Tsuneonella mangrovi: one gene and its partner. The protein of the gene in region 1 interacts with the protein of each later gene in a pairwise test. Links are inferred from orthologs where the notes say so. Each region holds a gene or a part of one and is shown on either strand. Other genes may lie near its edges.

Region 1 (15,439 bases):
CCGTCGATCCGACGCTCGAACCCGGCGAAATCCCGGCCGACCTGCTCGAGGACGCTCCGGCAACAGCCGAGGCGGAAAAGGCCGACGACGCAGACGCCTGACCCGGCATTCAAACGATTATGACGAGGGCGCGGTCCGCAAGGGTCGCGCCCTTTTCGTTTGTTCGCTCGCGCGCTATCTGCTCGCGATGAAAAATATCGAATCAATAATAATTGAACTCAAGGCGCACTACGAACGCGCCGTTACCACCCTCCGCGATGATATCCTGGCTTTCGCCGACAACGGCACGCTTCCTGCACCGGGCAAGCGCAGCGATGGCAGCTACGCTTATCCCGAACTTCGGCTCCATTTCGCAGGCGAAGGCAACCCGACCGACCGTTCGCGCGCATTCGGGCGACTCGAAACCGAAGGGACCTATACAACCACGATCACGAGGCCCGAACTGTTCGAGGATTACCTGCGCGAACAGCTTGGCCTGATCGCCAGCGACTACGAAGTCGAGGTGGAAGTCGGCAGTTCCAGTCAGGAGATCCCGTTCCCCTATGTACTCGATGGGGAGCAGGGCGCGCGGATGGCCGGAATCGCCCCGCAAGAACTCGCCAAGCATTTTCCCTCAACCGACCTCGCGCTGATCGGTGACGAGCTGGCGGACGGGATCAATTTCGGGTTCGAAAACGAGCCGCTGCCGCTCTCGCTGTTCGACGGGTTGCGGACCGATTACTCGCTGGCGCGGCTGGCCCACTATACCGGCACGCGGACCGAAGACTTCCAGCACTTCATCCTGTTCACCAACTACCACCGATATGTCGATGAATTCGTTGACTGGGGTGCGCGGCAGATCGGCTCGCATGGCTATACCGGCCTGACCGGAGCTGGCGGGCTTTCGATTGACCGGGCGACTGAAAATGCGCGCGAGCAATTGTCGGACACTGCGTGGCGCAGGCACCAGATGCCGGCTTATCACCTGATGCGTGGCGACAAGGCGGGCATCACGTTGGTGAACATCGGTGTCGGTCCTTCCAATGCCAAGACGATCTGCGACCACCTGGCAGTGTTGCGCCCGCACAGCTGGCTGATGATCGGCCACTGCGGGGGGCTGCGTTCGAGCCAGAAGATCGGCGACTTCGTGCTCGCGCATGCATATCTGCGCGACGACCACGTTCTCGATGGGGTACTTCCCCCTGAAATCCCGATCCCGCCTATTGCCGAAGTCCAGCAGGCGCTTGCCGGAGCGGCAGAGTCGGTCTCGGGCACGCAAGGTGCCAACCTCAAGAAGCGGATGCGCACGGGCACCGTCGTCACCACCGACGACCGCAACTGGGAACTGCTCTATTCGCGTTCGGCCATGCGGTTTTCGCAAAGCCGCGCAATCGCGATCGAGATGGAGAGCGCGACCATCGCCGCGCAGGGATATCGCTTCCGCGTTCCCTACGGCACCCTGCTGTGTGTCAGCGACAAGCCGCTCCACGGCGAGATAAAGCTACCCGGACAAGCGAACCAGTTCTACGAGGAAGCGATCGCCGCGCACCTGCAGATGGGCATCGAGGCCTGCCACCGCCTGCGCGCCGAAGGCGACCGCCTGCACAGTCGGAAGCTTCGCGCCTTCAACGAGCCGCCGTTCCGATGAGTAGCGTTGGCCTCTCGCGTTCGGTTGCGGGTCGCAAGGCGATCGTCACGGGCGCGGCAAGCGGCATGGGCCGTGCCACGGCGCTGTTGCTTGCAGAAGAAGGCGCACAAGTCGCAGTGACCGACCGCGACCTTGCCGGATGCGAAGCGGTCGCTACAGAGGCTGGTCCCAACGCGCACCCGTTCGCGCTCGATGTCGGCAATGCAGTGGCCATCGCCAGCACGGTCCCGCAAATTGCCGAGGCGCTGGGCGGGATCGATATCCTCGTGAACAACGCGGGCGTTTCTTCGTTCGCGCCGCTCGACGCGGGCGAGGAATACGATGCGACGTGGGATCGCGCGCTTGCTGTCATGCTCACGGCGCACCAGCGAATGGTGCGCGCTGCCCTGCCCTGGCTACGGCAAAGCGATGCCGCCCGAATCGTTAACGTCGCATCGACCGAAGGATTGGGCGCGACACCGGGAGATACGCCGTATGTCGCCGCCAAATCGGGTGTTGTCGGACTGACCCGCGGACTGGCGGTCGATCTCGGCAAGGATGGCATCACGGTCAACTGCGTGTGCCCCGGCCCGATCCGCACCGCCATGACCGACGCTATCCCAGCCGAACACAAGGCGATCTTCGCCAACCGCCGCACGGCCCTGCGACGCTATGGCGAGCCGGAGGAAGTTGCGCACATCACGCTGAGCCTGGTGCTGCCCGCAGCAAGTTTCATTACCGGCGCTGTGATCCCGGTCGATGGCGGACTCATGGCGCGCAACGCCTGAGGCGGTCTAGCCCTTCCCCTTGGTCCTGGTTTTCCCGGCCACGGCGTTGTCCTCGATGAACTTGATGATCATCCCGGCAATATCCTTGCCGGTCGCTTCCTCGATGCCTTCGAGCCCGGGCGACGAGTTGACCTCCATGATCACCGGTCCGTGATTGGAACGGAGCATATCGACCCCGCACACGTTGAGCCCCATCCGCTTGGCCGCGCGGACCGCGGTCGAGCGTTCCTCCGGTGTGATCTTGATCAGCGTGGCGCTACCGCCCCGGTGCAAATTGGAGCGGAAATCATCGGGCGCGCCGGTCCGCTGCATCGCCGCGACGACCTTTCCGCCGACGACCAGTGCGCGAATATCCGTCCCTCCCGCCTCCTTGATGAACTCCTGCACGAGGATATTTACATTCGCTCCGCGAAACGCCTCGATCACAGACTTCGCGCTGGCTTCGGTTTCGGCCAGCACGACCCCGATCCCCTGCGTGCCTTCGAGCAGTTTGATGACCACCGGCGGCCCGTTGACCGCCTTGATTATCTCGCTGGTCTGCTTGGGATCGTGGGCAAAGGCAGTCAGCGGCAGGCCGAGGCCGTGCTTGGCGAGGATCTGCATCGAGCGGAGCTTGTCCCGGCTACGCCCGATCGCCACGCTCTCGTTCAGCGGCCACACGCCCGCCATCTCGAACTGGCGCAGGATCGCCAGCCCATAGTTGGTAATCGACGCGCCGATACGCGGGATCACTGCGTCGTATCCACTGATCGTCCTGCCTTCGTACGCCACAGTCGGGCGATGACTGGCGATCTGCACGGTACACCGGAGCGTGTTGAGTATGTCGAGTTCGTGCCCGCGCGATTTGGCCGCCTCGACCAGGCGCTGGTGCGAATAGAGCGACGCATTACGCGCCAGCATCGCGATTTTCATTTGAGCAATGTCCTGCGTTCGGCGGCGTCCGACTGGAGATACGAACGCCCGCTATCGACGAGAAAGCGCCCCCTTAGTGCGGTGCGACCGATGAGGATAGGGAATTTCATGTCGGAGCGATCACTAAGGCTGAATTCCGCTGGGAACAGCAGGCTACCGATGCGAAGTTGCGTCTTGATGATAGGGCGCGATTCGGTCTCGCCATTCGAACTGGTGATTGTGCGCCGGTCTACCCGCGGAACTTCCACGGTTACCGGCTCGCTCGAGCCATGCCCGACATCGAGCAGGAAGCGAAGCCAGCGCTGCCCGTCGCGCTCGAACCGTTCGACCTCGCTAGCGTGCAAGCTGGAGGTGCGCGCGCCGGTGTCGATCTTGGCCGGGATCCGGGCCGACGTTAGATCGGGCAGCGCGACCAATTCGCGCCACCCGACCAGTGCCCGATCGTTCTCCCTGCTTGCCACTACGCCTTGCGCCGATCAGCCGGTCAGGAAGTCGGCTATGGCTTGGCCGAGATCAGCGTGCGTGACCGAGCCCATATGAGTCCCCGGCACTTCTGCAAGCGTGGCGTCGGGCAAGGCCTCGACCAGCCTGCGGGGATCGCCATTATCGCGATCCTCGGTGCCGCAGACAACCAGAGTGGGCATGGCGATCACTGCGAGGTCCGCCGGATCGGTGTCCGCAATCGAAGCGATCAACAGCCCCACAGCTTCGCGATCGGTCCCGCTTGTCTTGAGGAACTGCTGCGCGAAATAGGCCGGATCGCCGGGTTTGATCGTGCCGAAACGGGCGATCACGTCTTCGAAGTATTGCCTCCTCCGCAGCCACCCGGTGACCCCTTCGAGGCCCATCCCACCGAGGACGAGACGGCGCGGGCGCAGGCCCGAGACGACACCCCTAACCGAAGTGCGCGAGCCGAGCGAGAAGCCGACAAGGTCGAAATCACCTAAGTCGAGGTGCGCAACAAGCGCCGCCAGGTCGAGCGCCAGCACATCGGGCGGATAGGCCGCCGGATCGTGCGGCGCAGCGCTCTGGCCGTGCGCGCGCAAGTCGGGCATGATCGCTTCGAACCCGGCATCGGCGAGCAGTTGCGCATGGCCGAAACGGATCCAGTTGGTTTCGGCGCTCGAAAACAGGCCATGGAGAAGCAGTACGGACCGCCCTGCGCCCAATCGGTGGAGCGCCATCTCGTCGCCACCGAACCCGGGATAACTCTCGGTTCTGACGTTGGTCATTCGGGTACCTCGAGTCCGGCCGCGTGCCAGCGATCGGCAACGCTCTTTGTTTCATCGCTGCGCTGTCGCGGAAGAGCGCTGGTATCAAGCCATGCTTCATGGATCGATTCGGCTCCGGCGTGGGCGACAGGCACGAAGCCCGACGGGTCATCGAAACTCCCGACGGTCAAATCCATCCCGGTGCCATCGTTGAACATGAATCCGAGCGGCGTGCCGCAGCGCGAACAGAATGGTCGGCGCGCAATAGGGCTGCTGGCGTACCAGTCTGGCTCGCTTTCCCAGGCGACCGCCTCGAACGGAAGTTGCACGAATGCCGCTGCAACTCCGCCGGTAGCCTTCTGGCACATCCGGCAGTGGCAAAGGTATGCCTCCGCCTTACTGACATCGGCATGATAGCGAACGCGGCCGCACTGGCAGCCACCACTCGAGGTCTTTTCGGTCATGTCCTCCCCTTAGCGCGACTGCTGGTCGGGCAAAAGCAATTGCGGAGCGTGTCGCCAGTGTAGAACCTTGCATATAATAAGCATCCTTATTATATGCGCACGCATGGAGAAGAACATAGGATACGTCCTGTCGGACAGCGCGCGACTGATGCGGCGCTCGTTCAACGAGCAGGTGCGTTCTTTGGGCATAACCTCGACCCAGGCACGCCTGCTGCTGATGCTCAATCGCCATCCCGGCGAAAACCAGACCGCTTATGCCGAGCGGCTTGAGGTCGAACCGATTACCCTCTGCCGGATGGTCGATCGCATGGAAGAAGCCGGCATGGTCCAGCGCCATCCCGATCCTCGCGATCGCAGGGCGCGAATACTGCAACTTACAAATAAAAGCCGGAAAGAGATTGAACGCATCCAGCAAGCCACTAAAGTATTGATGGATAATATGCTGGCTGGTCTGGACGAAGAGGAGGAAGCACAGCTGATGGCGCTGCTGGGTCGCGTGTCTGACAATCTGGCGAACGGTTCGAAGGAGCTCGCAGCACATGGCTGAAGCAGATCCCGCACAGCCGCTCGAGGGCACCTCGACTTCCGACGATACACAAGCGCCTGCGAAGGAAAAGCGCTCCTGGAAGCGCCTGGCGCTGATGATCTCGCTGCCCCTGCTGTTGGTCGTGGGTGCGGCACTTTACTGGCTGAGCCTGCAAGGCAAGGTCTCGACCGACAATGCCTATGTCCAGCAAGACAAGGTCTCAATCAGCTCAGAGGTCGGCGGCAAGATCGTCGAAGTAGCGGTGAAAGACGGGCAGACCGTCAAGCAAGGCCAATTGCTCTTCCGCATCGATCCGGAGCCGTTCCGGTTGCAGATCCAGCAGGCCAACGCACAGATCGCGCAAGCGCAAGCCAACCTAACGGCGTTGCAGAACTCGCCCGACCTCTCCGGTAGCAATATCGCCGCGGCCCGAGAAACCCTGGCTTTCAATCAGGCGACTCTTGCGCGCCAGGAGGCGCTTTGGAAGCGCGGGTTCACGACCAAGGCCGAGCTCGATGCGGCACAGCACGCTGTAGCGCAGTCGAAAGCCGATATCGCGGACGCGATCAACAAGCAGGATGAGGCGCGTGCGAAGCTTGCCAATGGCCCGCAAGTTCCCGGTGAAAACCCGCTGATCGCCGCAGGCCGCGCGCAGCAAGCAGTCGCCGAACTCAACCTCTCGCGCACCGAAATCCGCGCTCCGGCGGATGGGCGGGTGGCGCAATCCGACCGCCTCCAGCTCGGTCAGCAGGTCTTGCAGGGCCTGCCGGTCCTCACGCTGGTTAAGTCGCAGGATTCGTACGTCACCGCCAATTACAAGGAAACCGACCTGGCCAACATGAAGGTTGGGCAACCTGCTTCGATCAGGCTCGATTCCTATCCCGGCCTCAAGCTCAAGGGCCATGTCCAGTTCATCGGTGCCGGTACTGGCGCGGAATTCTCGGTCCTTCCTGCGCAAAACGCGACCGGCAACTGGGTGAAGGTCACCCAGCGCGTTCCGGTCCGCATTGCTATCGACGGAAAGAGTCCGCGCCAGCTGATCGCAGGTCAGTCCGCCGAAGTGACCGTGTACACCGACGGACGCAAGTGATCGCGCCACAATGGCGAGCATAGCGCAAGAACGGAAACAACCGCGCAGGCGCCAACCGCGCAAACCGATTGCCGATGTCATCTCGAACCCAGCGCGCAACTATCCCGCGCTGATCGTCGGTGCGATGATGGCATCGCTGCTGCAGGTGCTCGACGGCACGATCGCCAATGTAGCCCTCCCCCATATGCAAGCCGCACTTGGTGCGACCGCGGATACCGTAACCTGGGTACTGACCAGCTATATCATCGCCGCGGCTGTTGCGATGCCGATCACCGGTTGGCTGGCCGATTTGGTGGGAGCCAACCGGCTGTTCATGCTCGCGGTGGTCGGCTTCGTCGGGGCCTCGATGTTGTGCGGAACGGCACAAAATCTCGAACAGATGGTGATATTCAGGGCGATTCAGGGGGTCTCCGGTGCCTTCGTTGCGCCGCTCAGCCAGAGCTTCATGCTCGATTCCACCCGCCCGAGCCGCCAACCGACAATGATGGCAGTGTGGTCGGCGGGGATCATGATCGGTCCGATCCTCGGGCCCATCATCGGTGGATGGCTGACCGAGAATGGTTCGTGGCGCTGGGTGTTTTACGTCAACGTTCCGGTCGGCGCGCTCGCCTTCACAATGCTGGCGCTGGGCCTGCCTTCGCGTCCACGCAGAAAGCGACGGTTCGATATCCCCGGTTTCGCAATGCTCGGGATCGGCCTCGCGGCCATGCAGCTGCTGCTTGATCGAGGAACCCAGATCGATTGGTTCCAGTCAGCCGAAGCGTGGGTCTACGCGATCGTCATCGCTTCGGCGATCTGGATGGCAATAATTCACTTCGCGACCACGGACAACGCATTGCTCGATCCGCACATCTTCGCGGACCGCAATTTCCTGGTGGCGTTCGTGATGATGTTGCTGGTGGGCGGCATCCTGTTCGCGACGATTGCCCTATTGCCGCCTCTCATGCAGCATTTGCTCGGCTATGACGTTATCACTACCGGTCTGGTGCTTTCACCGCGGGGCATCGGCGTGCTGGTCAGCATGCAGCTGGGCGGATACCTCCTGAGGCGGCAGGTCGATGCCCGGATTGTCATCGCAACCGGATTTGTGATCGCGGACCTTGCGATGTGGCAGATGGCACATTGGTCGCTCGAGGTCGATATGCAGCACTTCATCTGGACTGGCGTGTTGCAGGGTCTCGGCATCGGCCTGGTGTTCATGCCGCTCAACTACACAGCATTCGCAACGCTCGATCCCGCAAAGCGAACCGATGCTTCGAGCATGCTCAACCTCGCACGTAATGTAGGTTCGTCGGTCGGAATCTCGATCGTAACAGTGTTCCTTGCGCGCAATATCCAGATTTCGCACGCGGACCTGGCCAGCCACGTCACATCCGCGACGACCGACCTGATCGACGTGGCAACGGTCGATCGTTTCCAGATCTTGGGGAACGGCATCCTTCAGGTCATCGACGGCGAAGTCAATCGGCAGGCGGCGATGGTCGGTTACGTTGACGATTTCTACCTGATGTTCTGGATGACCCTGGTCACTATGCCGCTGGTGTTCCTGATGGACCGGATTGTTCCGCCTAAGCCGGGCGAGATGCCAACCCCTTCTGAGTAAGTCGCCACTTCGCCATTTCGATCCGGTCCTGGCCGAAGAACGGTTCGCCATCGACCACCAACGTCGGCACGCCCCAATGTCCTGCTGCCGCGAGTGAATCCTGGTTGGCGGCGATCTCTTTATCGAGCACCTCGGCCTCGGCGCTGACAGCGGCATCCAATTCGACAAGATCAAGGCCGGCCCGTGCGGCCGCATTCGCAAGATGGTCGCCTTCGTGCCAATCATCGACCTCGCCCGACCAGATGATCTTGGAAACCTCGTCGGCAAACGCCAGACCGCAGCCGAGCCGCTGGGCGATCTGACCCATCCGGGTCAGGCGGTAGATATAGGGCTGATCCTCCGACACTTTGCGCGTCATCATGTCCTGCACCACCGGATCAGGGCGCGGCCAGCGATACGGTATGCCCAGCATCTGTGCAGAGCGCGCCGAGTCGATAAAAATGTAACGCCCCTGAAGCGCATTGGTGAACAAGATATCGGGGTCGCGGATCGCGATCGGATAGACCGGCCTGAGCGCGATATCCACGTCGTGCGTTTCGGACAGTTCGCGATAGCGCCCGATCGCCAGATAGCTGTAGGGCGAGCGAAAGCTGAAATAAAGGTCTGCGGAAAGGGTCATTCGCGCAGGCTACGCCGTTGGCGGGCGAGCGTCACCCCTTCTTGAGGCAGCGCCGCCCGAGCAGCTCCGCGATCTGCACCGCGTTAAGCGCGGCACCTTTGCGCAGGTTGTCGCTCACACACCAGATGTTGAGTCCGTTCTCTACCGTGGGATCCTCGCGCACGCGGCTGATGAAGGTCGCTCCGTCACCGACGCATTCGATCGGGCTGACGTATCCACCGTCCTCGCGCTTGTCGATCAACATGACGCCCGGAGCCTCACGCAGGATGTCCATCGCCGCCTCGGCCGAAAGTTCCTTCTCGAACTCGAGGTTGATCGATTCCGAATGTCCGACGAAAACCGGCACCCGCACGCAAGTGGCAGAGACCTTGATCTTGGGGTCGAGGATCTTCTTGGTCTCGACCACCATCTTCCACTCTTCCTTGGTCGAGCCGTCATCGAGAAATACGTCGATGTGCGGGATCACGTTGAACGCGATCTGCTTGGTGAACTTCTTGGGCTCGACCGGATCGCCGACAAAGATCGCCCGGCTCTGCTCGAACAATTCGTCCATGCCCTGCTTGCCCGCGCCCGAAACCGACTGGTAGGTCGACACGACGCACCGCTTGATCCCGGCGGCATCGTGCAGCGGCTTGAGCGCCACGACCATCTGCGCGGTCGAGCAGTTGGGATTGGCGATGATGTTCTTCTTCGAATAGCCCTCGATCGCATCCGGGTTCACCTCGGGCACGATCAGAGGCACGTCAGGGTCCATCCGCCAGTAAGAGCTGTTGTCGATCACCACGCAGCCCGCAGCGGCTGCCTTGGGCGCGTATTCCTTGGCCGGTCCACCGCCCGCGCTGAACAGCGCGATATCGTAGCCGGAGAAATCGAAATGCTCGATGTTCTTGCACTTGAGCATCTTGCCGGTGTCGCCGAACTCGACTTCGGTCCCGGTCGAGCGCGAGCTTGCTACCGCTGCGACCTCGTCGCACGGAAACTCGCGTTCGGCGAGCACCTGCATCATTTCCCGACCGACATTCCCGGTCGCCCCGACAACGGCTACGCGATAGCCCACTTGATGATACTCCGGATTCAATTGAATTTGCGCGACGCAGGTAATTGCCCGACAAGCACTTGGGAAGCCCCTGGAAGGAGAGAATACCTATGACTCCGTCCTCCATCGCCGAATGGCGTGCCGATGCAAAGCACTTCACCTTCGATGGGCAACAGATTGCCTACTGGACCGGCGGGAGCGGGAAACCGCTACTGCTGGTCCACGGTTATCCGACCGCGTCGTGGGACTGGCACAAGGTGTGGAGCACTCTCGGCGAGCAGCACAGCCTGATCGCGCCCGACATGATCGGCTTCGGCCTGTCGGACAAGCCGCGCTCGGGATATTCGATCCATCGGCAAGCGGACATGCACCTCACACTGCTCGATCATCTCGGGATCACTGAATTCGACGCACTGGTGCATGACTACGGAGTGTCGGTCGGGCAGGAATTGCTCGCTCGCCGCAAGGAAGGGACCGGCGCGCAAGGCTTGGAGCAAGTCGTATTCCTTAATGGCGGACTGTTTCCTGACCAGCATCGCCCGCGGCCGATCCAGAAGCTGGGCATTTCGCCGGTCGGCTTCCTGCTTGGCTGGACGATCAACCGGGAGAAATTCGGCAAAGGATTTTCGGAAATGTTCGGGCCGAATACCCAGCCAAGCGCACAGGAACTCGACGAATTCTGGGCGCTCATCTCCCACAATCGCGGCAACCGCATCATGCACAAGCTGCTGCACTACATCGCCGACCGCAGGGAGCACGCCGAGCGGTGGTTCGACGCGCTCAGGTCCGCGCAAGGCGATATCGGCCTGATCAACGGTGCGCTCGATCCGGTCTCGGGTCGCCATGCCTACGAAGCGTGGCGCGAACGACTACCCGATGCCCGCCACCACCTTATCCCGAACGTGGGCCATTACCCGCAGGTCGAAGACCCGCAAACGGTCGCGCGCGTCGCGCTGGAATGGTTGACCCGCTGAACAACAGGCCAAGGATCAGGCAAAGTCCGTCAGGTGGAGAACCAGCATCACAGCAGCGCCGACCGACCCCACCAACCCAACCAGCGCAACCCATTTGCTAGCTGCATGGCGGCGAATGGCGAGGAAGTTGACCAGGGCGAACACGATCAGGAAAACGAAGCTTCCGCCTTCGACCAGCTCCTCGATCCCGCCCACGAGCACCAGCACGATTGCGAGCGAGGAAATCACGATCGTCCCGAACCACGGCACATCGCGCTCGTCACGGCTGGCGAACAGTCTGGGCATCTCGCCATCCTGTGCGGCCTGTTCGGCGAGCCGCGCAGTCGCGAAAACAGTGGCATTGATCGCCGAACCGGCGGAGAAAGTGGCCGCAATCGAAACAGCGATAAAACCAATCATGCCGAGGGCCTCGCGCCCTGCGACTGCCAGCGCCACTTCCTTGTGTGCAACGATTGCGTCGGCCCCCGCGAGCATACCGGCACCGAGCGCAACTACGATGTAAGTCAGCGTTGTAACGATGATTGCCAGCGGCATCGCGACAGCAATCGTGCGCGGCGCATCGCGCATTTCCTCGTAATCGTAGCTGAGGAGCTGGAAACCTTCGTAGGCCATGAACACCACGCCCATCCCGATCAGCGCTTCACCGAAGCCGACCGGGTGCCCGGCTGCAAGTACGAGGCGATCCGGTGCCCAGTGCCACAGTCCAATGCCCGCCAGAGACAGCAGGATCGCCAGCTTGCCCCACACCGCGACTTTTTCCAGTAAGGTCGCCTCCGCCGCCCCGATCAGATTGATGCCGGCAAGAATGACGATTGCGGCGATCCCTGCCAGTTTCGCCGTCCAGGCAGGCATCGAGAGCGCGTAGGCCGCATAGGACCCAAAGGTCACCGCATAGACCGACACGGTCAGCGTATATCCCGCCACAAGCACCCAGACGACGATCCGGGCGGCCCATTTCCAGCCCGTTTCCCGCAAATAGGCATATGAACCGCCCGATTGACCGATCTGCCGAGTCAACTTGGAATAGGAATGGCCGGAGGCGAGCGCCACGATCCCGCCGAGCAGGAAGCTGACCCAGGTCCACTCGCCCGCAACCGAAATGACGACCCCGAGCGTCGAGAATATACCTCCGCCGATCATCCCGCCCACGGCCATGGCCCATGCCCCTCCGGGACCGAGCACATGGCCGTTGTCAGGAGAACCCGGCGGGCTACCTGCCACCCGGCGGCACCCCGTTGCGTTCGAGGAAGTCAAAGATCGTATCCCACACGTGGACGCTGATCTTCGGCCCGGCGACCCTGTGGGTGTATCCCGGGTAGAGCATCATATCGAACGGCACCGCGTTGGCCTGGAGCTTGGCAATCAACGCGCTCGAGTTCTCGAACACCACATTGTCGTCGCTCATCCCATGGATCAACAGCATGGGATCGGCGATCTTCGTCGCGTCGCCCATCGCATCGGACTTTTCATAGGCAGCCGCATCGGCATCAGCGGTCGGCAGGCCCATGTAACGCTCCGTGTAGGCGGTGTCGTAGAGTTCCCACTTGGTCACCGGCGCGCCGGCGATACCGGCTGCGTAATAGCCCGGATCGGCCTCGAGCATCTTGAGCGTCATGTAGCCGCCATACGACCAGCCATAGATCGCGATCCGCTTGGGATCGACATAGTCAAGCGACTTGAGGAATTCGGCGCCGGCTTTCTGGTCGGTCACCTCGATCCCGCCCATCGCGCGCCAGATCGGCTTTTCGAAGTCGACCCCGCGGTTCGAGCTGCCGCGGTTGTCTATCTCGAACCAGATATAGCCGCGATCAACGATCTCCTGCTGAAGTGTGCCACCCCAGCTCTTCTTCACTGTTTGCGAGTGCGGACCACCGTAGTGGCTGAAGAACACCGGATAGCGTTTGCCCGGCTCCATCTTCGGGGTGATCATCTTGTAATAGAGCGTCGCCCCGTCTGCGGTCTTGAACGTCCCGAAGGTCGGTTCATGATGCGCGGAGAGATACGGCGCGTATGGGTGGCTGGCATCAAGCGCGTTCTGCTCGATCCAGGTGATCCGCTTGCCGCTCGTATCGGCGAGGTAGCTCTGCGGCGGTTGGTCGGGGTTCGAGCGGGTCACGATCAGCGATCGCGCCTGATCGTCCATCGAAGCGCCGTTGGAAAATTTCAGGTCGGTCAGGCGCTTCGGTTCTCCCCCGGGATGAGAAAGCGAAAGCGAATAAACCTGCTCTGCGAGAACATCGTCCTTCGTGCCCGTGAAGAACACCGTACCGGATTTCTGGTCTACACCATCGAGGCCAGTAACGACCCACGGGCCCTTGGTTAGCTGGGTCCACTTGCCCTTGGCGAAGTGGTAGAGATGGCCAAAACCGTCGCGCTCGGACCGCCAGATCAGGCTGCCGTCCTTGAGCCACTTGTAGTCGTTGGTCAGGTTGATCCAGTGGTGCGGCGCGGCCTGTTCGGTGAACAGCACCCTGCTCTTGCCCGTCGCCGGGTCGATTGCGAGCATGTCGAGCCGGGTCTGCAAGCGGTTTAGCCGCTGGACGTAGAGCGTCTTGCCGTCAGGTGCCCAATCGACCCGCGCAAGGTAGATGTCCTTGTCAGGCCCGAGATCGACCTCGACGCGGTTCTGGCCGTCCGGGTCCATCACGAACAGCTGCGCTATCACGTTCGGGGTGCCCGCTGCCGGGTATCGTTGATCATAGGTTCGCGTGCCGTCGGCACCTATCGAAGCGCGCGTGACCACGCCCACCGGGGCTTCGTCGAAGCGCTCGACCGCAATCCGCTTCTCGTGCGGCGACCACCAGTAACCGGTGTAGCGTGCCAGTTCTTCCTGGGCGACGAATTCGGCTTCGCCCCAATGGACCGTGTCGGAGGTTTCATCCGGCGTGATCGCCTTCGCTGGCGCGCCGCCGACGGTTCCGGTCCACAGGTGTCCGTCGCTCACGTAGGACAGGTACGTCCCATCCGGGCTCAGCACCGGGTTCAGCTCATCGCCGCTGCTGTCGGTAAGCCGCTGCACGCTGCCGTCGATACCCGTGAGGTAGAGATCGCCGTCGATCGGCACGAGGATGTGTTTGGAATCGTTCGACCAGTCGTATGTAACGATACCCTTGAGCCCGCCGATGCGCTTGCGCTCGCGCTGCATCTTCTCCGCTTCGGACAGCTCGCGCCCGCTCCCGAGCTTTTCGGAATCGACGAGCATCGCCCATTTGCCGGTTTCGCGATCGTAGGCCCACAGGTCGTAGCGCTCGCGATCGTCGCTACGGTTGCGCAGCAGCGTCAACCAGCGGCCATCAGGCGAAAGCTTGACCCCGCGCGGGCTCGCACCGTCGAGCGACGGGCTGGCAAAGACCCGCTCCAGCGTCAGTTGCCCCGTCTGTGCGGCGTCTGATTGTGCAGTCATGGGCGCAGTGATCTCCCGGGCCTCGGTTGTAGTGGAAACGGCAGCCACAGCTGCCAGGCTCGCAGTGGCGAACCAGAATCGAAATGTCATTGTCGGTGCAACCCCGAAGTTGTCTATTGCGCTCCCCTTGAGCGTCGCGTGCCGCCTTCATAACCAATTCGCCACCAGTGGAAAGGGGTAGCCGAACACCGTGTGCGTGCCGCTCATCGATCCATGAAGAAAGGGGCGCCCCGGCTGGTTGCCGAGACGCCCCTCTTCGGTGATTGCAATACCTGCTGGACGGCCAGCGTCAGGCGTTCTCGCGACGCTCGGCGATACGGGCGCGCTTACCGGTGCGGCCGCGCAGGTAGTAGAGCTTCGCCCGGCGCACCACGCCGCGGCGGACCACGGTGATGCTTTCGATGTTCGGCGAATAGAGCGGGAACACGCGCTCCACACCTTCGCCGAAGCTCATCTTGCGGACGGTGAAATTGCTGTTGATGCCCCGGTTCGAGCGCGCGATGCACACGCCTTCGAAGTTCTGGGTACGGGTGCGGGTGCCTTCGACGACGCGCACGCCCACGCGGACGGTGTCGCCAGCGCGGAATTCGGGAATGTCCTTCCCTTCGGTGAGGCTCTCGACGGCTTCGGCCTCGAGCTGCTGGATCAGGTTCACTGGTCCGGTTCCTTCGTTTCTCGCTGCACACCAGAGGCAGGTCGGCCCCGAGCGTTACCGTAACGCTCCCAAAGGTCCGGCCTGCGTAGCCGTGTATCTTCCTCGGCGCGGTGTTTCCGCCACGCCGCAATCTTCGCATGATCCCCCGATCGCAGCACTTCAGGGATCGTGCGCCCTTCCCATTCGACAGGTCGGGTATAGTGCGGATACTCGAGCAAGCCTTCCTCGAAGGATTCCTCGGCCCCGCTGGACGGCGCGCCCATTACGCCGGGAAGCAGGCGAATGCAAGCGTCGAGAAGCGTCAGCGCCGCCGGTTCACCGCCTGACAGCACGATATCGCCCAAGCTGACCTCTTCGACCGGCCGTGTCTCGAAGATTCGCTCGTCGAATCCTTCGAACCGCCCGCACAGGATTGTGACCCCCGGGCCCGCCGCCAGTTCGCGCACACGAGCCTGGTCGAGCGGCTTGCCGCGCGGGGTCATCGCCAGTACCGGGCACTTGGGTTGGCAGCGCAGCGCGTGGTCGACTGCTGCAGCAAGGATATCAACCTTG
Region 2 (15,379 bases), 2.1 Mb from region 1 along the record:
GCACTGGATCGACGAACTGCGCGAGAAGACCGGGCTCGATCCCGAGGTTTCCGCGCACATCGCCGCCGATCCCGCGTGGGGAGAGGCATTTACGAAGATTCGCGATCTCGTACTGCTGTTGCTCCCGCTCTACGCCGCGCAGGGCAAGGCCTACGTCAACCTCGCGTTCGGCTGCACCGGCGGACGGCACCGATCGGTCCATACTGCAGAGGCCATCGCGCAGGCCTTGCGCGAAAACGGATTTTCGCCCACTGTCATCCACCGCAACCTGGGATCGCGCGCGGCCGACATGCTCGAAGGCACGCCGCAACCGTGACGGTCCCCATCGGCACCAACCGGGCGCACTTCGGTGAGCCCCAACGGACAGCACCGAAGCAACCCAGGCCACACGCATGATCGGAATGATCCTGGTAACCCATGGCCACCTGGCCGAGGAGTTCGTCAGTGCAATGGAGCACGTCGTCGGCCCGCAGGAAGCGGTCGCGACGATCTGCATCGGACCGCACGACGATATGGAGCAACGCCGCCGCGAGATCGCCGACGCGATCAAACAGGTCGACAGCGGCCAGGGGGCGATCATCCTCACCGATTTGTTCGGCGGCACGCCGTCGAACCTCGCCATCTCGCTGCTCGACGCGGGCCGTGTGGAAGTCGTCGCGGGGATCAACCTGCCGATGCTGATTCGGCTCGCCGGTGCACGCAAGGAAATGGGCGTGATCGATGCCGTCTCCGCCGCGCGCGATGCGGGCAAGAGCTACATCACTATCGCTTCCGAGTTTCTGGGCGACAATTGCAAGGGCGCTGCCCGGAAGGCGTCTCGATGAGCGAGGTGCGGCGTAGCTGCACGATCATCAACCAGCGGGGCCTCCACGCCCGTGCGAGTGCCAAGTTCGTCAATGCGGTGAGCGAAGTGCCCGAAGGCTGCATTGTGAAAGTAGCGAAGGACGGCAACGAGACCGCCGGAGGATCGATCCTCGGTTTGATGATGCTCGGCGCGGCCAAGGGCGACACGATCGAACTGATCGTAGCTGGCGATCAATCGGAGGCCGTGCTGGAGCAGCTGTGCGAGCTGGTCTGCAGCGGGTTCGGCGAGGACTGATGGCCCCCGGCACGCGCCGCACGATCACCGGCTTTTCCAATCCCACCGTCAAAGCGCTGCGTAGCCTGCGCGACAAGAAGCACCGCAAGCGCGAAGGCAGGTTCCTGACTGAAGGCTTGCGCTTGCTGACCGACGCGCGCGAATGCGGCCGCCTGCCCGAAACGCTGGTAATGGCGACCGGGCGCGAACCGCACCCGTTGCTCGATGCGCTGGAGGCGGACGTGCTGTCCGCGGGAGGTGAAGTGATCGAGACCGGCAGCGAGATCCTCGCCAAGATTACCGGGAAGGACAATCCGCAAGCGGTGGCCGGGGTATTCGCCGAATTCGATACTTCGCTCGACGCGCTCGACCGCTCGGTATCGCCGATCTGGCTGGTGGCGCAGGCGCTGCGCGATCCCGGAAACCTCGGCACGATGCTGCGCACCGGCGACGCGGTGGGTGCCGGCGGGCTGATCCTGATCGACGATTGCGCCGACCCGTTCTCGGTCGAGGCGGTGCGCGCGAGCATGGGGGCGGTGTTCACCCAAGCGATCGCGCAAGCCCGGTGGGACGATTTCATCGCATGGTTACGGCGCGGCAAAGGCCAGCTCGTCGCCGCTTCCCTGCGCGACGCGGTGCCCTATCGCGGCGCACCCTACGCCGCGCCGTGCTTCATTCTCGTCGGCAACGAATCGCGTGGTCTGCCCGAGGAATACGAAGCTGCCTGCGACCTGCGGGTAACGATGCCGATGCGCGGTCGGGCGGACAGCCTCAACGCAGCCGTCGCGAGCGCAGTGCTGGCATATGAAGTGCTGGCGTGTCTGGAGCGATACCCGGGTTGATCGATTGTCGCCGGCCGCAATGCGAGGGCAAGAAACTGCCAGTCTGCTGACGAACCGGTTGTGGGTGTTCAGGCGACCATCCGATCCAGACCAAATGGGATTGCCAGAATACCCAGGTGGACCTACGAGATGACTGGGCTGATTGGAGGGGAGAATGAAGGCATTTGTCGGTGTATGCGTTACGATACTTGGCCTCTTCGTATTTCATTCGGCAGCAACAGCGGCAGGTATAACTTACGATTGCGACACAGCTGCGGATCATTTTTCTGAACTGAACCTGCCCACTGTCGGCGTTCCGTTCACTGTCTCCGGGAACGTCCAGCTAAACGCGCTCGCTGGAAGCAAGAAATATGCGGCAGTGGCTCGCCTTCAAATCACTTCATCCGCTGCGCCGGGGCATTCTCCAGACGTTTTTGCAGGGTTTTCGATCTCGGCACTGCCCGCAGATCCAAAGAAAACGCCGTCTGGATTGCCGGCAATTCAAATGCTCAGCTACAACGTCAACGGCAAGGACGACGAGATAATCCCGCTTTCGATGATGACAAAGCCGGGCACCGTTCAGCCTTTCACACTTTCCTATGACAGCAAAAATGTAACCGTGAGCCTCGGCAAGGACACAAAGAGCTTCCGCTTGAAAGCTGTTGAACCGGTTGTGCGGATTGTGTGTTCGACCGGAGAATTCCTGTTCACCGATCTCACGATAAGATCACAGGGAACCGCCGCGAGCTCGAATAGTGCGGATGAGAAATTATCGCGCATGGCAGCCCTGTATAAGGAGCTCTGCCTTGGTGCCTTTCCGGATGACAAAGCGGTCGAAGCCCTCTTGTCAACGAAGAATGCACAGGAACTCACCCCGGAACAGGTGAAAATCACGATGCGCGACGATCCAGCCCGTGGTTGGAAGCTGCAAGACGGAACGACGACTGTCTGGCTTGAATTTCCTCCCTATCATGCATGTTCCGTCCGCTGGAATGCGCCGCAGATCGGGGATCTTAGCTCATACCGAACTATCGCTTCAAATTACGAAGATGCGCTCGGCGGATTCTATCCGACTGACCCGCTGGATGCCGACCAAGGTGACATTCACATTCACGCCGTTGGCGAGCAGCGGACACTTGCCGATAAAGGTTCGGAAAGCCTGCTCTTCTTCGCGCAGAGTATCCACAATGAGAAGCGACGTGCCGCGGGAGAGACCGGCTTCTCACTTCGTTTCGTCCACCAGTTCGCTCCTCCAGATCGCGGAGTGGAGTAACTGAGGCCGATCTTAGTCGAGCGTCCGCCCTCCCTTTGCGGAGGTAAATCTACCAGAACCGAACACCCCAAATCGGGCAAGCGCCGTCACGAATTCGGATCGTTGCCCGCGCTCAGGCTGGTGAAGCTCCACTTGCCGTTGCGGCTCGAAGCGACCAGCCGGTAGTCGTTGAGGCTGCGCAGCTTGTCGGTAGCGATGAACCCAGTGGTGCCGTCGCTGGTGGTGATCTTCTGGTACTTGTCCTCGGGCTGCAGGCTACCGTCGAGCGTGACGATATCCCACGAAATATCCTCGGTATCCTTGGACTTCGCCTCCGCGTCGGAATGGATCGGCACCTTTTCGCCCACCACCATCATCGCGGTGGTCGCATCAACCGATGACAGGTCCTGCGTTTCGAACCACGGCAACGTGATACCGCCCTGCGCGTTGACCCCGCAGCCGAGCGCCATCAGCTTGTCGAACTCGTCCCACAGGCTCCAGTCGTGCTTGGAAAGCTCGGCGCGCAGTTGGCCTGTCCCGCTGCCGCCGCCGAAGTTGAGCTGCACGTCGGACGCTGCCAGCGCGGCCAGCATATCGGTGTTGCGCGCCTTCACCGCTGCGCGCAGCTGGGTCAGGAAGGCCTCTGCACCGGGCGTGTTCTGGCACTCGTCGCGCGGAGCATAGGCGCCTTCGGCCAGCTTGGGCGCCGGGGTCGGGCTCGATCCGTCGACCTTGCTGACGATGCTGTCGGCGGCCTGCTTGATCTTGTCCGAAGGGGCATTCTGCTGGCTGCACCCTGCAAGCGCCGCGGCAAGGGCGGATGCGGCAACGATGGTGGCGACCTTGTCGAGTGCAATCCTCATGCGCGGTCCCTAGCGTTCAATCGCCCCGCGATTCAACCAATTCTTCGCCGTCCGGTTCCGCTACGGCATCGTCGCTTGCGGTATAGCGCGGCGCGGCTTCGACGAGCGGCACTTCGTCGATCTCTGCCTTGCCGATCTCGATACCCTTTTCCGCCAACCGCTTGCCCGATGACAGCACGTTGCGCTCGAAGCTGCCGACGAACTTGTTGTAATTGTTGACCGCGGTTTCCAGCCCTCCTCCAACGCGCTTCAGGTGATCCGCAGCCACCCGCAGCCGGTCGTAAAGCTCAGCTCCCATCTTGCCGATCTCCTGCGCTTCGCGCGCCAACCCATCCTGCCGCCAGACCTGCGCGACGGTGCGCGCGATCGCTACCAGGTTGGTAGGAGTCGCCAGCAACACCCTCTTGTCAAAGGCAAAGTTCCACAACTCGGGATCGTGTTCGAGCGCGGCAGCGACGAAATGTTCGCCCGGAACAAACATCACTACGTAGTCCGGCGCTTCCTCGAACTGGCTTTGGTAGCTCTTGGCACCCAGCGTCTGCACATGGTTGCGCATCGAACGCACGTGATCGCTCATCGCCCGCGCCCGCGTCTCTTCGTTGTCGGCTTCGAAGGCTTCCTGGTAGGCATTGAGCGAAACCTTGGAATCGATCACCAGCATCTTGCCGCCGGGAATGCGCACGATCGCATCGGGGCGCAAACGGCCGTCCTCGGTTTCGATCGAGTGCTCCATCATGAAGTCGGTATGTTCGGCGAGACCGCATTGCTCGAGCAGGTTCTGCAGCGCCCGCTCGCCCCACCGTCCGCGCGCCTTGGGTGCGTTGGTGAGCGAATTGCCCAGCCGCTGCGCCTCGCGCCGCACGGCTTCCTGCCCCTGCCGCATCTGTTCGATCACGCCGGAGAGCTGGCCGAACGCATCGACGCGTTTCGCTTCCAGCGCGCCGACCTGCTCCTCGTACGCCTTGAGCCGCGCACCGACCGGCTCGAGCAGCGCCTTGATCGCTTCCTTGTTGGTCTTCTCGGCGTGGCCCAGCCGCTCGTTCGCTTCGCGCGCGAGCCGCTCCTGCGCTTTGGTCAGCACTTCGTCGCCCGCGAGCTTGAACTGCGCCAGCATCTCCTCGCGCGCTTCCTTCATCGCCGCGATCTGCTTGTCGAAATTCTCGGCGTTGGCCTTGAGTGTCGCGAGCTCGATCTGCGCATCGCCCAGATCCTTGATCGCAGCCTTGAACTCGCCCTCGCGCTCGGTGAGCGAAGCCTTGAGGGCAGCAGCGGGCCGCGAGCCAACGAACCAGCCGAGTGCCAGTCCGGCAATCAGAACGAGGAAGATCAGGAAAATTGCCGTAGTGTCCATTTGGCCACCCTAGGCGGAACGGAGAGGGAACGCCAGCCTCGCAGGCGCGATTTCAACCGTCAGCAAAAATTACGCCGCTTCACGCAGTTTCTTGAGCTTCTTGAGCGCCATGTTGCGTTTGAGGCGGCTCAAGTGGTCGATGAACAGGATGCCCTCGAGGTGGTCCATCTCGTGCTGGATGCAGGTGGCCATCAGGCCTTCCATGTCCTCTTCGTGGGTTTCCCCTTCGAGGTCCTGATAGCGCACGCGGCAAGTCGCCGGGCGATCGACGTCGGCATAGATCTCGGGGACCGAGAGGCAGCCTTCCTGGTAGGTCGCCAGCTCTTCCGCCGGATCGAGGATTTCGGGATTCACGAACACCCGCGGCTCGCGCTTGGTCGGCTGGTGGGTGTGCTGGTGCCCGCCGTGGTTGCACACTTCGGGTTCGGCATCGGGGTCTTCGGGCTGGAGGTCGATCACCAGCACCCGCTTGGGTACGCCGACCTGGATCGCGGCAAGGCCGATGCCGGGCGCATCGTACATCGTCTCGAACATGTCGGACACGAGCTCGCGCAACTCGTCGTCGAACGCGGTGACGGGGGTCGATACAGTCTTGAGCCGGGGGTCCGGCACTTCGAGGATTTCGCGGATAGCCATGCTTGTCAGATAGTCGCAGCAGGGAGAATGTTCAACGCGATTGGCGCTATGCCCATTCGGATACGCGTGATCGGCTCACCCCACCGGCCGACGCGCCCTGAGCGCCTGGGCCAAAGTGCCTTCGTCGAGGTAGTCGAGCTCGCCGCCCACCGGCAGCCCGTGCGCCAGCTGGGTGATGCGCACCGGGAAGGCCTCCAGCCGCTCGGCGATGTAGTGCGCGGTGGTCTGCCCTTCCAGCGTGGCGTTCATCGCCAGCACCACCTCGTCGATCCCGCCCCCCTCGACCCGCGCGAGCAGCGAGGCGATGTTGAGATCCTCGGGCCGCACCCCGTCGAGCGCGGAGAGCTTGCCGCCGAGCACGTGGTAGCGCCCGGTGAACAGCTTCGCACGGTCGAGCGCCCAAAGGTCGGCCACGTCCTCCACCACGCACAGGCTGCGCTGGTCGCGGCGCGGATCGGCGCATACGCCACACGGGTCCTGCGTATCGACATTGCCGCAGGTTCCGCATTCGACGAGCTTGTCCTGCACCTCCAGCAAGGCGCTGACGATCTGGCGCAGCGCGGTCTCGCGCCGTTTGACCAGCCACAGCACCGCCCGCCGTGCCGAACGCGGGCCGAGGCCGGGCAGGCGCGCCAATGCGGATGCCAGCGTCTCGATCTCTTGCGATGCCATAAGCGCGGAGATAGGGCCTGCCCCGCTTGAACGAAAGGTAGCCGCACGGCTTATGCGCCCAAAATGCGAATAGTCTTCATGGGAACGCCGGACTTCGCGGTGCCGACGCTCGCCGCGCTGCACGAGGCGGGGCATACGCTGGTGGCCGTCTATACCCAGCCGCCGCGGCGCGCCGGGCGCGGCAAGAAGCTGCAACCCAGCCCCGTCCAGCGCGCGGCGGAGATCCGCCATATCCCGGTGTTCTCGCCCGCCTCGCTCAAGTCTGCCGAAGCGCAGGCGGAATTCGCGTCGCACGAGGCAGACGTGGCAGTAGTGGCCGCTTACGGCCTGATCCTGCCGCAAGCGGTGCTCGATGCACCCAGGCACGGCTGCCTCAATGTCCACGCCAGCCTGTTGCCGCACTGGCGCGGCGCGGCACCGATCCAGCGTTCGATCCTTGCAGGTGACACGGTGACCGGGGTGACGATCATGCAGATGGAGGCCGGGCTCGATACCGGGCCGATGCTCGCCACCGCCCGCACCCCGGTGGAAGACAAGACCGCCGGCGAACTGACCGAAGAACTGGCCGAGATCGGCGCGCAGCTGATGGTCGGCACGCTCGAAGACCTAGCCATGCTCCATGCGGTTCCGCAGGATGACGCCGAAGCGAGCTACGCGCCCAAGATCGACAAAGCCGAAGCGAAGATCGACTGGACCGCCAGCGCCGAAGCGATCGAGCGTCAGGTGCGCGCCTTCGCCCCGTTCCCCGGTGCGTGGTTCGAATTGGATGGCGAGCGGATCAAGGTGCTGAAGGCGCAGGTCATCGCGCGCGAGGGCAAGCGCGGCACCACGCTCGACGACCAAATCACGATCGCGTGCGGCAACGCCGCGCTGCGCCCGGTCCGCATCCAGCGCGCGGGCAAGCCGGCGATGGATACCGAGGCTTTCCTGCGCGGCAAGCCGGTCCCTGCCGGAGTTGTCGTCGGATGATCCCCGTTCGGTTCGAGCGCAGTCGAGAACCGTCGAGCGAGGTGTCTCGACTACGCTCGACACGAACGGTTGGGGGCGTGGCGTGACCCGTTTCGCTCTGACCCTCGAATTCGACGGCACGCCGTTCATGGGGCTGCAGCGCCAGCCGCACGGGCCGAGCGTGCAGGAATCTGTCGAGCGCGCGGTGCAGGCGGTGACAAGCGAGGAGGCGACGCTCGCCGCGGCAGGGCGAACCGACACCGGGGTCCACGCGCGGGCGATGCGTGCCCATGTCGATATCGCCAAGGAGATCGACGCTTTCCGCCTGATGGAGGCACTGAACGCACACTTGCGGCCCGACCCGATCGCAGTGCTCGCGTGCGACGTGGTTCCGGACGACTGGCATGCGCGGTTTTCGTGTATCGGGCGGGAGTACGAATACCGCATCGCCAACCGCCGCGCGCCGCTGACGCTTGATCTGAACCGGGCGTGGCAAGTGGCGCGCCCGCTCGATGCAGACGCCATGCACGATGCTGCACAGGCGCTCGTCGGCCAGCACGATTTCACGACTTTCCGTTCGGTCCAGTGCCAGGCGAAAAGCCCGGTCAAGACGCTCGACCGGCTCACCGTGCGGCGCGAAGGCGAGCAGGTGATCGTCGAGGCCGCCGCGCGCAGCTTCCTCCACCACCAGGTCCGCTCGATGGTCGGTTGCCTCGTGCTGGTCGGGCTCGGCCGGTGGAAAGTCGAACGCGTGGCCGAAGCGCTCGCAGCCAAGAACCGGCAAGCCCTCGGCCTCAACGCCCCGCCGCACGGGCTCTACTTCATGGCGGCGCGCTATCCGTAAGGATTGAGAATCGCGGGGCCGTCACCTGGTTTGGGAGGTCTGATGTTGGTCCTAAAGAGATTTTTGGTCGAATGTCTGGAATGGGGTGGAAAGCGGACGCTAGCCCCACCCGTCATCCCAGCGAAAGCTGGGATCGCTGTCCGTTAGAGCAGATGCCCGAAGAGATCACCCCAGCCCGGATTGGCTTTTTCGATGAGTTCGATCTTCCATGCTCGCTTCCACGCCTTCATGGCCTTTTCCCGGCTGATCGCCTCAACGATGTTGGTGTGGGATTCGGCGCAGACCAGTCGATCCAGCCCATAACGGCGGCAGAAAGCAGACCCCTTACCTGTCCGATGCTGCATTACGCGGGCAGGCAAATCTGCCGTCACGCCGATATAGAGCACCCCGCCGCGTCTGTTTGTCATAATGTAAACCCAGCCACCCATTCCAGCCAGCTAGCACGGGGACGATAGTGATCCCAGCTTTCGCTGGGATGACGGACGTTAGCAGCACAAAGTCCGCAATCGGGCCGTAAGCTGACCGTCAGCTGCCCAGCCACTTCCCCCATCCCGCCCTTCCCGCTAATCCCGCCGTATGACCGACACTGTCTATGTCCTCAACGGGCCCAACCTCAACCTGCTCGGGCTGCGCGAGCCGGAAATCTATGGTTCCGATACGTTCGACGATATCGCCGGGATGCTCGAGGACCGGGCGCGCGAGCTGGGGCTGGAGGTCGACGTGCGCCAGTCCAACCACGAAGGGCACCTGGTCGACTGGCTGCATGAAGCGCAGGCAGAAGGCGCGAAGGCAGTGCTGCTCAACGCCGGGGCCTATACCCACACCTCGATCGCACTGCTCGATGCGATCCGATCGATCAAGACCCCGGTGATCGAGGTCCACCTGTCGGATCCGGCGACGCGCGAGAAATTCCGGCATATTTCCTATGTCGGAATGGCGGCAGTCGATGAGGTGAAGGGTCTCGGCGCGCGGAGCTATATCGTCGCTCTCGAGAAGGCAGCCGCGCTCTAGAGGGGCCTGCCCCACTCTGGCCGCAATCGACGGCCACCCCTTGCCAGCCCGCGCGCTTGCGAATAGGCGGGCGGCGGACGCAACAAGAGGCACACAATGGCCGAAACCAAGGGCTCGCCTTCGCGTACGCGGGGCATGAACGTCGATACCAAGCTGGTGCGCGAGCTGGCAGAGCTGCTCGCCGAGACCGGACTCACCGAAATCGAAGTCGAAGACGGCGACCGCAAGGTGCGTGTGGCGCGCGGCGGCGTGGCGGCTATGGCTGCCCCTGTCGCAATGCCGGCACCGGCAGCGGCTCCCGCCCCGGCGACTACCGCTCCCGCCGCGCCCGAACCGGCTGCGGCGGCACCGGCCGAAGTGGTTGGCGCGCTCAAGTCGCCGATGGTCGGCACGGTCTATCTCTCGGCCGAACCGGGCGCCGCACCGTTCGTGACGGTCGGTGACAGCGTTAAGCAAGGCGATACCGTGCTGATCGTCGAAGCGATGAAAGTGATGAATCCGATCACCGCCGACAAGGCCGGCACGATCCAGGCGATCCTGGTCGAGAACGCGCAGCCGGTCGAATTCGACCAGCCGCTCGTCGTCATCGGCTGAGGGGCCAGGCGCTCACATGGCTATTTCGCGTATCCTGATTGCCAATCGCGGCGAAATTGCGCTGCGCATCCACCGCGCGGCGCACGAAATGGGGATCGAGACGGTCGCGGTCCATTCCACCGCCGATGCCGATGCGATGCACGTGCGGCTGGCAGACCACGCGGTGTGCATCGGCCCGCCGCCCGCCGCCGACAGCTATCTCAACGTCGCGGCGATCATATCAGCTGCGGAAATCTCCGATGCCGATGCGGTCCACCCGGGCTACGGTTTCCTGTCCGAAAACGCCAAGTTCGCCGAAATCGTCGAGGCGCACGGGCTCAAGTGGATCGGACCCAAGCCCGAACACATCCGCACGATGGGCGACAAGGTGGAAGCCAAGCGCACCGCTGGCGCGCTGGGCCTGCCGCTCGTGCCTGGCAGCGATGGCGCTGTATCTGATGTCGAGGAAGCGAAGAAAATCGCCGCCGAAATCGGCTATCCGGTGATCATCAAGGCTGCCAGCGGTGGCGGTGGCCGAGGGATGAAGGTATGCGAGAGCGAGGATACGCTCGAAACGCTGATGAAGCAGGCGGGCAGCGAGGCCAAGGCCGCGTTCGGCGATGCCACGGTCTATATCGAAAAGTACCTTGGCAACCCGCGCCACATCGAATTCCAGGTGTTCGGCGACGGCGAAGGCAACGCGATTCATCTGGGCGAGCGCGACTGTTCGCTCCAGCGCCGCCACCAGAAGGTGCTCGAGGAAGCCCCCTCCCCCGTCATCACACCCGAAGAGCGCGCGCGGATGGGGGGCATCTGCGCCAAGGCGATGGCCGACATGGGTTATCGCGGGGCAGGCACGATCGAGTTCCTGTGGGAAGACGGCGGGTTCTACTTCATCGAAATGAACACCCGCCTGCAGGTGGAACACCCGGTGACCGAAGCGATCACCGGGGTCGACCTGGTGCGCGAGCAGATCCGCGTCGCCGACGGCAAGCCGCTGTCGGTCGAACAGGACGAACTGCGCTTCACCGGCCACGCGATCGAGTGCCGGATCAACGCCGAAGACCCGTTCACCTTCGCCCCTAGCCCCGGCCTGGTGGATTACTACCATGCCCCGGGCGGGATGCATGTGCGCGTCGATTCAGGGCTTTACGCAGGCTACCGCATACCTCCCTATTACGATTCGATGATCGCCAAGCTGATCGTTTACGGCCGCACGCGCGAAGGGTGCATCATGCGCCTCAAGCGCGCGCTGGAGGAGATGGTGGTACAAGGGGTGAAGACCTCGATTCCTTTGCACCAGGAACTGCTCCGGCAGCCTGATGTGTTGAGCGGCGACTATTCGATCAAGTGGCTCGAAGAGTGGCTCAAGGAGCGGGGTTGATCGGTTAAGGGGTACCCCTGACGCTCCAATTGCACTCTTGTCATACTCGGCGCACAATTCCCCGCTTGAGGGGGATGCGAATCATGGAAAACCACGGAGCGCTGGTCGGCTGGACGCACCAGGACCTCGGCAACAGGGTGCTGCTGTGCGTCGAAAGCGTGCGGACACCCGAAGACGCGAAGAACCACTCGCCCGACGTCACCCGCGTCCTGATGACCAAGAAGCAGGCAGCAGTGCTCGGCGATTTCCTGCTCGGATTGTCCGGCGAGAGCCGACCCGATCGCGGAGATCGCGGAATGCTGAAGCGGCTATTCGGCTGATTTGGGGATCGCTTCGGCCGCGGATTCCCGCGCGATTACCTATTCCAGCGGCACGCCCGGTTCGTGCTTCGCCGTGCGGATCGTCAGCGAAGTTTTGACGCTTTCCACGTTGGGCGCGGGCGTCAGCTTGCTGGTGAGGAATTCCTGGAAGCTCTGCAGGTCGCGGCTGACGACCTTGAGGATGAAGTCGATTTCGCCGTTGAGCATGTGCACTTCACGCACTTCGGGCAAGTCGCGCATCGCGGCCTCGAATTCGCGCAGTGAATTTTCTGCCTGGCTCTTGAGGCTGACCATCGCGAACACCGTGATCGCAAAACCCAGCTTCGACGCGTCGAGATCGGCGTGATACCCGCGGATGACCCCGTCTTCCTCCAGCGCGCGCACTCGGCGCAGGCATGGCGGAGCAGTCAGGCCGACGCGGGTAGCGAGCTCGACATTGGTCACCCGCCCTTCGCTCTGCAGTTCGGAGAGCAATTTGCGGTCGATATCGTCCAGGTTGGCCATTGCCGTGCCCCCGCAGGAAACCCTATCCAGCTTTGCGGCCTGCACCCAGCAAAGCAACGATTGCCGCGCAGAATCGCCCTTGCGGCTAATATTATTGTTTCTGCCAGCAATTGTCCCGCTTTGCAACGCAGCCCGCACTGCCGATTCCGCAGGTTCGTGGGCCTGTTAGAAGCACCCGTGCGAAGGCGCGCGAGCGCCGCCGCCGATTCAGCGCAGGGCCCGTGGGCCCATTTGGAGAGTTTTAAGCAAGCCGATGCAGATCGACGACCGCCTTGCCACCGTGTTGCGCCACCGCGCCGCGGGCGAGCGTGCGGCGCGAACACAGTATCGCCAGCTGCTCGACTTGCTCGGCGCGCGTCGCACGACCGGAGACGAGAGCCTGCTGGCCGCCGCCTGGCTGCGGCTGGCGGCACTCGGTGAAACGATCGCAGTGTCCGACCGCGCGACGATGATCCGCGAACCGGGCCTGCGCTTCCGCAATCCCGAACTGGTGATGCACCTGGCCGACGACGAGCCGGAGATTGCCGCTGCCGCGCTCGGCGTGGCCCAACTTTCAGCAGACGACTGGGAGGCGGTGATCCCCCGCCTTCCGGTTCGTGCCCGCGGCTTCCTGCGCCTGCGCCGCGATTTGCCCGCGCCGACGATGGAGCTGCTCGAACGGCTCGGGGTGCGCGACCGTGGCCTGCCGAGCCCCGACCTGCCGGTCGAACCCGAGGTCGAACTCGATCATGGCCCCGCGCGCCCGATCGCAGCGAACGACCTAATCGACGAACGTGCTGCGGAACCCGAAGCAGAGGCAGAGGACAGCGAGATCGGCGCACTGGTCCGCCGCATCGAGAGCTTCCGCAAGAGCCGCCCGACCCGCCAGCCGAGCGGGGACTCGCCGCGCTTGCCGCTCGGCGATCGGAGCGAACCGATCCGCGCCCCGCTCGCCGGATTCGCCTTCACCACCGATGCCGAAGGGCGGATCGATTGGGCGGAAGCCGGTGTTGCGCCGATGGTCGTCGGGGCGACCCTGCCGCCGGCACGCGACGCCGCCCGCCGAGATCGCCAACCGCTGCGCCACTTCGCGCTGAGCTGGGACGGCGCGCCGCAAGTCGCGGGCCAATGGATCGTCGATGCGACGCCGCGATTCACCGATCCGGGCGGCCATTTCTACGGTTACGCGGGGCGCTTCCGCCGCCCGCCCGAAACACCGACGGTATCGCACCCTCGACAGGGAGATCGCAGCGCGGACCTGATGCGCCAGCTCCTCCACGAGCTGAAGACCCCGGTCAATGCGATCCAGGGATTTGCCGAAGTGATCCAGCAACAGCTGTTCGGGCCGACTCCGCACGAATACCGCGCGCTGGCGGCAGCGATTGCCGGCGATGCCGCACGGATGCTTGCCGGGTTCGACGAACTCGACCGGCTGGCCAAACTCGAGAGCGGTGCGCTTGCGCTCGAAGATGGTGAGAGCGACTTCGCGGCGATCCTCTCGCGCCTCGCCGCGCAGCTGCAGGAAGTGCTGAGGGCCCGCAACGCAGGCTTCGTGCTGACCCTGCCCGAAACCGGCGGCGTGAAGGTGCCGATTGCACCCACCGAGGCAGAAGCGCTCGCATGGCGGCTGCTGGCGACACTCACCGGATCGATCGGCGCAGGCGAACAGATCGCGCTGTCGCTCGAATGCTCCAACGGCACCGCCACGCTCGATTGCGCCCTGCCCGCAGCACTTGCCGCGCGCGACGACGTGTTCGCCGACGGGACCCGGGCATCGGGCGCAGTCAGCGCCGGTATGTTCGGTGTCGGCTTTGCGTTGCGTTTGGCGCGGGCCGAAGCGCGCGCGGCTGGTGGCGATCTTGTGAGCGAGCGCGGCCAGCTACTGCTCCGGCTCCCGTGCTTGACCAAGACCAAGCCCGCCCCTAGCGACATTGCCGACGAAGCGGTGTCCGGCTGAAGGGCAATCGCGGCAGCGGGGCCAGCGCTTGAGCGAGCGTCCGATCACACAACCGCCCGGCGCAGGGCGCAAAGCCGATCTCGGCAAGGACTTCGGCCAACGCTCGCTGCTGACGGTCGATACGGAGGAAGAATTCGACTGGAACGGCCCGTTCACGCGCGATCGGCACGGTGTCGAACATGTCCCGCATATCGCCCGGTTCCAGCAGATGTGCGAAGCGATGGGCGTGGTCCCCACCTACCTCGTCGACTGGCCGATCGTGCAAGCACCGGCAGCGATTGAGCTGCTCGGCGGAGCGGTAAAGGCCGGGAAGGCTGAAGTCGGCATCCAGCTGCACCCGTGGGTCAACCCGCCGTTCGAAGAAGAGGTCAACGAGCGCAATTCATATGTCGGCAACCTGCCGCCCGCGCTCGAACGCGACAAGTTCCTGCGCCTGCGCGACGCGATTGCCGAGAACTTCGGTACTCAGCCGCTGATCTACCGCGCGGGCCGCTATGGCCTCGGCCCCGAAACCGCGCGGCTGATGCGCGATGCGGGGGTGTCGGTCGACAGCTCGGTGCGCGCCAACTTTGACTATCGCGGCGGGTACGGGCCGAACTACGCCGATCACCCGCTGGTCCCTTACTGGGTCGAAGGTGGAGAGCGAGACCTGCTCGAGCTGCCGCTGACGACGGTTTACTGGGGCCTGCTGCGGCGACAAGGGCGGTTGCTCAACCCGCTGTTAGACCGAATCCCGCGCGGACGCGGCGTGTTCTCGCGGCTCGGGCTGCTCGAGCGGATTGCTCTGACGCCCGAAGGGGTGACCGCCGAAGAGGCGCTGCGCGGGATCGACATGGCGCTCGACGACGGGCTGCCGTTGCTGGTGCTGAGCTTCCATTCGCCCTCGCTCGCGGTCGGCCACACCCCCTACGTGCGGAGCGAAGCCGACCTTGAACGATTCTACGACTGGTTCGAGCGGATCTACACCTACCTGGAGATGCGCGCGGTCGCACCGACGACCGTCGCCGAGATTGCCGCAGCGGCGGGCCTCAGAGACGCTTGCCAGTAGCACCCGCGCAGGCTACCGCGCGCGCTCCGGCACCGGCGAAGGGCCTGTAGCTCAGCGGTTAGAGCTGGCCGCTCATAACGGCTAGGTCGCGGGTTCGAATCCTGCCGGGCCCACCATCGGGCCGGACGGCACACGGTC

Evidence for each region.
Region 2: the proteins of CJO11_RS02585 (region 1) and def interact in binary tests that used the Escherichia coli proteins (3 or more experiments, as listed by UniProt). The link is inferred for Tsuneonella mangrovi from one-to-one orthologs.

The regions. Positions count from the first base shown.
Region 1 is NZ_CP022889.1:534,519-549,957, forward strand. The notes cover bases 7,864-10,851. They hold CJO11_RS02585 (aspartate-semialdehyde dehydrogenase), read right to left. Parts: upstream 9,877-10,851; coding sequence 8,851-9,876; downstream 7,864-8,850. Other genes in these bases: CJO11_RS02575 (DHA2 family efflux MFS transporter permease subunit), read left to right, coding at 7,864-8,200; CJO11_RS02580 (2-hydroxychromene-2-carboxylate isomerase), read right to left, coding at 8,166-8,819; CJO11_RS02590 (alpha/beta fold hydrolase), read left to right, coding at 9,966-10,829; CJO11_RS02595 (APC family permease), read right to left, coding at 10,845-10,851. In the rest of the region: rplI (50S ribosomal protein L9), read left to right, coding at 1-101; CJO11_RS02535 (AMP nucleosidase), read left to right, coding at 188-1,627; CJO11_RS02540 (SDR family NAD(P)-dependent oxidoreductase), read left to right, coding at 1,624-2,394; rimK (30S ribosomal protein S6--L-glutamate ligase), read right to left, coding at 2,401-3,306; CJO11_RS02550 (ATP-dependent zinc protease family protein), read right to left, coding at 3,303-3,767; CJO11_RS02555 (alpha/beta fold hydrolase), read right to left, coding at 3,783-4,538; CJO11_RS02560 (GFA family protein), read right to left, coding at 4,535-4,981; CJO11_RS02565 (MarR family winged helix-turn-helix transcriptional regulator), read left to right, coding at 5,085-5,528; CJO11_RS02570 (HlyD family secretion protein), read left to right, coding at 5,521-6,597; more of CJO11_RS02575, read left to right, coding at 6,608-7,863; more of CJO11_RS02595, read right to left, coding at 10,852-11,984; CJO11_RS02600 (S9 family peptidase), read right to left, coding at 12,040-14,232; rplS (50S ribosomal protein L19), read right to left, coding at 14,522-14,887; tRNA (guanosine(37)-N1)-methyltransferase TrmD, read right to left, coding at 14,884-15,439.
Region 2 is NZ_CP022889.1:2,624,125-2,639,503, reverse strand. Bases 4,219-7,146 are described here. They hold def (peptide deformylase), read right to left. Parts: upstream 6,002-7,146; coding sequence 5,435-6,001; downstream 4,219-5,434. Other genes in these bases: fmt (methionyl-tRNA formyltransferase), read left to right, coding at 6,737-7,146; recR (recombination mediator RecR), read right to left, coding at 6,077-6,673; CJO11_RS12840 (DNA recombination protein RmuC), read right to left, coding at 4,219-5,365. Also shown: RNase adapter RapZ, read left to right, coding at 1-316; CJO11_RS12865 (PTS sugar transporter subunit IIA), read left to right, coding at 393-824; CJO11_RS12860 (HPr family phosphocarrier protein), read left to right, coding at 821-1,099; CJO11_RS12855 (TrmH family RNA methyltransferase), read left to right, coding at 1,099-1,920; CJO11_RS12850 (NMCC_0638 family (lipo)protein), read left to right, coding at 2,075-3,172; CJO11_RS12845 (hypothetical protein), read right to left, coding at 3,259-4,014; more of CJO11_RS12840, read right to left, coding at 4,031-4,218; more of fmt, read left to right, coding at 7,147-7,642; tRNA pseudouridine(38-40) synthase TruA, read left to right, coding at 7,725-8,465; CJO11_RS12815 (GIY-YIG nuclease family protein), read right to left, coding at 8,609-8,893; CJO11_RS12810 (type II 3-dehydroquinate dehydratase), read left to right, coding at 9,042-9,476; accB (acetyl-CoA carboxylase biotin carboxyl carrier protein), read left to right, coding at 9,573-10,070; accC (acetyl-CoA carboxylase biotin carboxylase subunit), read left to right, coding at 10,087-11,433; CJO11_RS12795 (hypothetical protein), read left to right, coding at 11,508-11,753; CJO11_RS12790 (Lrp/AsnC family transcriptional regulator), read right to left, coding at 11,793-12,257; CJO11_RS12785 (histidine kinase dimerization/phospho-acceptor domain-containing protein), read left to right, coding at 12,511-14,193; CJO11_RS12780 (polysaccharide deacetylase family protein), read left to right, coding at 14,222-15,241. UniProt on the Escherichia coli protein: Removes the formyl group from the N-terminal Met of newly synthesized proteins. Requires at least a dipeptide for an efficient rate of reaction. N-terminal L-methionine is a prerequisite for activity but the enzyme has broad specificity at other positions.